Regions from separate parts of the Streptomyces sp. NPDC030995 genome, predicted to be linked through region 1. Evidence: predicted binding sites of a transcription regulator. Region 1 holds the regulator's gene; the other holds the start of a gene.
The links. The regulator HspR, encoded in region 1, represses chaperone genes until heat shock. The targets are predictions, from matches to a motif close to TTGAGNNNNNNNNNCTCAA.
Positions count from the first base shown of each region.

Region 1 (3,364 bases):
CTGGCGCAGCTGGACCAGGCCCGTACGGCGCTCTCCGAGCGCACCGCGGACCTCCAGCGGCTCCAGGCGGAGTACCAGAACTACCGCCGCCGGGTGGACCGGGACCGGGTCACGGTCAAGGAGATCGCGGTCGCGTCCCTCCTGACGGAGCTCCTCCCGACCCTGGACGACATCGGCCGGGCACGGGATCACGGCGAGCTGGTCGGCGGCTTCAAGTCGGTGGCCGAATCGCTGGAGACGGTCGCCGCCAAGATGGGCCTGCAGCAGTTCGGCAAGGAGGGCGAGCCCTTCGACCCGACGATCCACGAGGCCCTGATGCACTCGTACGCGCCGGACATCACGGAGGACACCTGCGTGGCGATCCTTCAGCCGGGGTACCGGATCGGCGAGCGTACGATCCGTCCCGCACGGGTCGCGGTGGCCGAGCCCCAGCCGGGCGCGGCCCCCAAGTCCGAGTCCGCGGAGGGCGAAGCGCCGTCGGACAAGGACGCGGATGCCCCCGACAAGGGCTGATGCACCACACGTAGAGGCACGAGAGGAGGGACACCGGGGATGAGCACGAAGGACTTCGTCGAGAAGGACTACTACAAGGTCCTCGGTGTCCCGAAGGACGCCACCGAGGCCGAGATCAAGAAGGCGTACCGGAAGCTCGCGCGCGAGTTCCACCCGGACGCCAACAAGGGCGACGCCTCCGCCGAGGAGCGCTTCAAGGAGATCTCCGAGGCGAACGACATCCTCGGCGACGCGAAGAAGCGCAAGGAGTACGACGAGGCCCGCGCGCTGTTCGGCAACGGGGGCTTCCGCCCCGGTCCGGGCGGCGGCGGCTCGTTCAACTTCGACCTGGGTGACCTCTTCGGGGGCACCCAGCCGGGTGGCGGCCAGGCGGGCGGCTTCGGCGGCGGCCTGGGCGACGTCTTCGGCGGCCTCTTCAACCGCGGCGCCGGCGCCGGTGCGGGAACCCGTACCCAGCCGCGCCGCGGCCAGGACATCGAGTCGGAGGTCACCCTCTCCTTCACGGAGGCGGTGGACGGGGCCACGGTCCCGCTCCGGATGTCCTCCCAGGCGCCCTGCAAGGCCTGTTCGGGCACCGGCGACAAGAACGGCACCCCCAGGGTGTGCCCGACCTGCGTCGGCACCGGCCAGGTCTCGCGGGGCAGCGGCGGCGGCTTCTCGCTGACCGACCCGTGCGCGGACTGCAAGGGCCGCGGCCTGATCGCGGAGACCCCCTGTGACGTCTGCAAGGGCAGCGGGCGGGCCCGCAGCTCCCGGACCATGCAGGTCCGGATCCCGGCGGGCGTTTCCAACGGCCAGCGGATCCGGCTGCGCGGCAAGGGCGCGCCGGGCGAGCGCGGAGGTCCCGCGGGTGATCTCTACGTGGTGGTGCACGTCGATTCCCACCCGGTGTTCGGCCGCAAGGACGACAATCTGACGGTCACCGTGCCGGTGACGTTCGCGGAGGCGGCACTGGGCGCCGCCATCAAGGTCCCGACCTTGAACGGCCCCTCGGTGACGCTGAAGCTGCCCCCCGGCACCCCGAACGGGCGTACGATGCGGGCCCGCGGCAAGGGCGCTGTCCGCAAGGACGGCACCCGCGGCGACTTGCTGGTTACGGTGGAGGTCGAGGTCCCGACCGAGCTGTCGGACAAGGCCCGCGACGCGCTGGAGATGTACCGCGAGGCGACGGAGTCGCACGACCCGCGCTCCGCGCTGTTCGAGTCCGCGAAGGGAGCATGAGCATGGACGGCCGCCGACGAACCTCCCGCTTGGGGAATGGGTACCAGCTCACCGACGAGACCCCGGTCTACGTGATCTCGGTGGCCGCCCAGCTCTCGGGTCTGCACCCGCAGACCCTCCGCCAGTACGACCGCCTCGGCCTGGTCTCCCCGGACCGTACGGCCGGCCGCGGCCGGCGCTACTCGGCCCGTGACATCGAGCTGCTCCGCACGGTGCAGGCGCTGTCCCAGGACGAGGGCATCAACCTGGCGGGCATCAAGCGGATCATCGAGCTGGAGAACCAGGTCGCCGCGCTCCAGCAGCGCGTGGCCGAGCTCTCCGCCGCGGTGGACGGTGCGGCGGCCACGCTGCAGGCCCGCGAGGCCCAGGTGCACGCCTCGTACCGGCGCGACCTGGTCCCGTACCAGCCTCCGCAGCCGGGCAGTGCCCTGGTGGTCTGGCGGCCGAGCCCCAAGCGCCCGATGGACTGACGCCGGACGCGTGCCGGTGCTCGGTGTACACCTTCAGGCTCCGCCCCTCCCAGGGCGGGGCCTGAGGCGTTTTCCGAGGCGTTCCTAGAGGCCTTCCGGGTCCAGGTCCTCGGGGTCGCAGGGCTGTCCCGGGTCGCAGGGCCGGGTGAGGATGCCGGACTGGGCGATGAGGTAGCCGAGCTGGGCGCGGCTGCCGCTGCCGAGGGTGGTGGCGAGTTTGGCGATGTGGGCGCGGCAGGTGCGGACGTTCATGCCGAGGCGGCGGGCGATGGCCTCGTCGACGTGGCCCTCGATGAGCAGCTGGGCGATGCTCCGCTGCACGCCCGAGATCCCGCCGGGGGTGCGCCGGTAGGTCACTTCCTGCTGGAGGGGCACGGCGCGGTGCCACAGCTGCTCGAACACCTTGATGAGGTAGTCGACCAGCCCCGGGTGGCGCAGTTCCAGGGCGACCCGCCGGTCGTCGCTCACCGGGATGAAGGCGACCGTGCGGTCGAAGATGATGAGGCGCTCTATCAGTTCCTCGAGCGTGCGGATCTCCACCTTGCCCGTGGAGATCCGGTCCACGTAGGCGAGCGTGCCCTGGCTGTGCCGTGCGGTGTGCTGGTAGAGGGTCCGTATGCTGACCCCGCGGTCGATCAGCGGCTGGTCGCGTTCCAGGGCCTGGGTGAGGGCCTCGGAGGGCCGGGCGCCGCCGGGCTGGACGGTGAGCACCTCGGTGTGGCATTCGGCCGTCGCGAGGTTCAGCGCGGCGTTGATCCGCTCGAAGCCCTCCAGCACCGTGATGGCGTGGGTGTTGGCCGGGCTCTGTGCGCTGATGGCCAGGAAAGGCTCGAAAGTGTCGGTGAGATCTACAGCGCTGCGTCGGCGATCCTGGATCTCACGTTCAATCGGATGGAGCCGTTGAGCCAATGCGACGGACGGGGGAACCGGGCGCAGCTGGTTCGCGTCATCCGGGTCGGGCTGCAGAAGGGCGAATTCAAGCAGGCAGGGGGCGTTCTGGATCTCGCTCCGGGCGATCCGGCCCGTGCTCAGCGCAGTGGCGTACAGCCGTGTTCCCTCACCGCACATGGACGTGACGGGGTGAGGATGTGTCGGCTTTGTCCCGTTTCGCGTCAAATCTCCACCCCCCAGGGTCCTGAACATGCAAGAACATGATGCAT
Region 1 covers NZ_JBVIFS010000013.1:66,512-69,875, forward strand. Annotated here, with positions in the region: gene grpE (nucleotide exchange factor GrpE) at 1-513, shown strand, start outside; gene dnaJ (molecular chaperone DnaJ) at 553-1,734, shown strand; gene ACZ45T_RS20650 (heat shock protein transcriptional repressor HspR) at 1,737-2,204, shown strand; gene ACZ45T_RS20655 (helix-turn-helix transcriptional regulator) at 2,289-3,347, opposite strand.

Region 2 (3,364 bases), on a different contig from region 1:
CGGGGACGGCGGTGCGCCGCTCGGCCGGGTCCTGGGCGGACTCCGGGACGTGGTGGGGCCGTCCGATCAGGCCGCGCAAGTCGTCGGAGCCGATGCTGAAGGGCAGTTCCCGCTCGCCCAGTTCGTGCTGTGCGGCCACCTTGCGCAGCAGCCTCGCGATGGACCGCTCCAGGGTGCGCACGCCCGCCTCGCGGGTGTACTCCCCGGCCAGCTTGCGCAGGGCGTCCTCCTCCAGGACCACCTCGTCGGATCCGAGGCCGGCGCGCTCCAGCTGACGCGGCAGCAGGTGGTCGCGTGCGATGACCACCTTCTCGTCCTCGGTGTACCCGTCGAGGCGGACGAGCTCCATCCGGTCGGCCAGTGCCTCGGGGATGGCCTCCAGGACGTTGGCCGTGGCCAGGAAGACGACGTCGCTCAGGTCGAGTTCCACCTCCAGGTAGTGGTCGCGGAAGGTGTGGTTCTGCGCGGGGTCCAGGACCTCCAGCAGGGCGGCCGCCGGGTCGCCGCGGAAGTCGGAGCCCACCTTGTCGATCTCGTCGAGGAGGACGACGGGGTTCATCGCCCCGGCCTCCTTGATGGCCCGTACGATCCGGCCGGGCAGCGCGCCGACGTACGTACGGCGGTGGCCGCGGATCTCGGCCTCGTCGCGTACGCCGCCGAGCGCGACCCGGACGAACTTGCGGCCCATGGCGTGGGCCACGGACTCCCCGAGGGAGGTCTTGCCGACGCCGGGCGGGCCGACGAGCGCGAGCACGGCTCCGCCGCGCCGCCCGCCGATGACGCCCATGCCGCGCTCGCCGCGCCGCTTGCGCACGGCCAGGTACTCCGTGATGCGGTCCTTCACGTCGCTCAGCCCGGCGTGCTCGGCGTCCAGCACCGCGCGGGCGCCCTGGATGTCGTATTGGTCCTCGGTGCGCTCGTTCCAGGGCAGTTCGAGCACGGTGTCCAGCCAGGTGCGGATCCAGGAGCCCTCCGGGCTCTGGTCACTGGCCCGCTCCAGCTTCTCGACCTCCTTGAGCGCGGCCTCCCGTACCTTCTCGGGGAGGTCGGCGGCCTCGACGCGGGCCCGGTAGTCGTCGGACTCCTCGCCTTCCTTCTCCCCGCCCAGCTCGCGCAGTTCCTTGCGTACGGCCTCCAGCTGGCGCCGGAGCAGGAACTCCCGCTGCTGCTTTTCGACGCCGTCCTGGACGTCCTTGGCGATGGACTCGGCCACGTCCTGCTCGGCGAGGTGGTCGCTGAGCCACTTGACGGCGAGCTTGAGGCGGGCGACCGGGTCTGCGGTCTCCAGCAGCTCGACCTTCTGGGTGACGGTCAGGAACGGCGAGTATCCGGAGTTGTCCGCGAGTGCGGACACCCCTTCGATCTGCTGGACCCGGTCCACGACCTGCCAGGCCCCGCGCTTCTTGAGCCAGCTCGTGGCGAGCGCCTTGTACTCCTTGACGAGCTCGGTCACCACCCCGGGCAGCGGGTCCGGGACCGCCTCCTCCACGATCTCGCCCTCGACCCAGAGCGCGGCGCCGGGCCCGGTGGTCCCGGCCCCGATGCGGACGCGCCCGCGCCCGCGGATGAGCGCGCCGGGGTCCCCGTCGGAGAGCCGTCCCACCTGCTCGACCGTCCCGAGCACCCCGGTCCCGGCGTACTTCCCGTCGACCCGCGGCACGAGCAGCACCCGGGGCTTCCCGTCGCCCGACGCCGCCTGCGCGGCCTCGACGGCCGCCCGTACCTCGGCGTCGGACAGGTCGAGCGGAACGACCATCCCGGGCAGCACGACCTCGTCATCGAGCGGCAACACGGGCAGGGTGAGCGTTACGGACGTCGAAGCCATGATCTTCCCTCCGGCAGTGAAGTTGAGCTATGCCGACTCAATGCATGTGCGCCTCCCAATGTTCCCCAACGCCCGTTCGCCGGGGGCGAACAGCCCGATCACAGGTACTGATGAGTGTCTTGGAGCGACGGCAGAGCTGCCCGCGTCCGGGGGGATCGCCGGCCCGGCCGGCGGTCGGTCACTCGTTCGGGTGGCAGGCGGGGATTCCGGGGCGCGGTGAGGACTGCCTCTCTAGCTTGCTGTCATGACGGCATTGGCAGAGGTTGGGGGAGGGCAGGCACGCCCGGTACACCTTCCGCCTGCGCGTGTCGTCTGGCGCCCGTACGGCTTTGTTGGGTGAGTGGGACCGGTGCCGGTGGGTGTGGAACCAGTGCGTCGCTCAGTCACGGGCGGCACACAAGGCCAAGGAGAAGTGCGGGCCTGCCGGTCTCGACAAAATGCTCACGGGATGGCGTGCAGGGCATGAATGGCTGCGCGCGGGTGGGAGTGTGCCCCAGCAGCAAGTCATCCGGGACTTCGCCTCCTCTCGCGCCAAGGCCGTCAAGGACATCAAGGCGCGGTTGCCGATGCGGCGGCGGGCGGGGATGCCCCGGTTCAAGAAGAAGGCTGTCGCCGATCCGACACTCAACTACACCCGTCGTGCCTTTCGACTGAAGGATGGCCGTCTGCACCTGGCAGGCGGCATATCGCTGACGGTGGTGTGGTCGCGCGACCTGCCCGCCGATCCGTCGAGCGTGCGCGTCTACCGGGACAGCCTCGGCCACTGGTACGCATCCTTCGTCGTCCAGGCAGAGTCGCAGCCTCTTCCCGCGACCGGTGCGGTGATCGGCGTCGACTGGGGTGTGACGGAGACCTCGACCACCACGAGCGACGACCACGACCTCCCGCACCCCGAGTACGGCAAGCAGTCGGCGTGGAAGTTGGCGGGCTATCAGCGGATGATGGCCCGCCGGAAGCCGAAGCGCGGTCAGGCCGCGTCGAAGGGCTACCGGAAGGCGAAGCGGCAGGCCGCGAAGGTCCAGAAGAAGATCGCCCGGCAACGCCAGGACACGGCCCGCAAGTGGGCCAAGCGCGTGGTGACGGACTTCGACCACCTCGCGGTCGAGGACTTCCGCCCAAAGTTCCTCGCCAAGTCGACCATGGCCCGCAAAGCAGCGGACGCGGCCATCTCGGCCACCAAGCGCGAGCTGATCAACATGGCGCGCAAGCACGGCCGGATCATCTATCTCGTGGACCCGGCGCACACCACCATGGACTGCGGACGGTGCGGAGCGAGAACCAAGCACGCGCTGCCGCTGTCGGAACGTACGTACACGTGCACCACGTGCGGAGCCGTCTCCCGGAGAGACAAGAACTCCGCCCGCGTGATGCTCACCCGGGCTGGTCTCACCCCGGCTACCGCTGATCGTGGAAGACCCGACGGACCGCCGGTCCGCCAGGCAGCGTGAGGTAGGAATCCCCTCATTCATGAGGGGGAGGATTCAAGCCTGATGTTGTCCGCCGCGCGCGGCGGCCGTTCCTATGACTCGCGTCACCTGG
Region 2 covers NZ_JBVIFS010000001.1:690,612-693,975, reverse strand. Annotated here, with positions in the region: gene lon (endopeptidase La) at 1-1,825, opposite strand, end outside; gene ACZ45T_RS03435 (RNA-guided endonuclease InsQ/TnpB family protein) at 2,089-3,273, shown strand; gene ACZ45T_RS03430 (DUF4097 family beta strand repeat-containing protein) at 3,357-3,364, opposite strand, start outside.
Region 2: the regulator HspR is predicted to act here: its motif matches at 1,848-1,866, upstream of lon (endopeptidase La).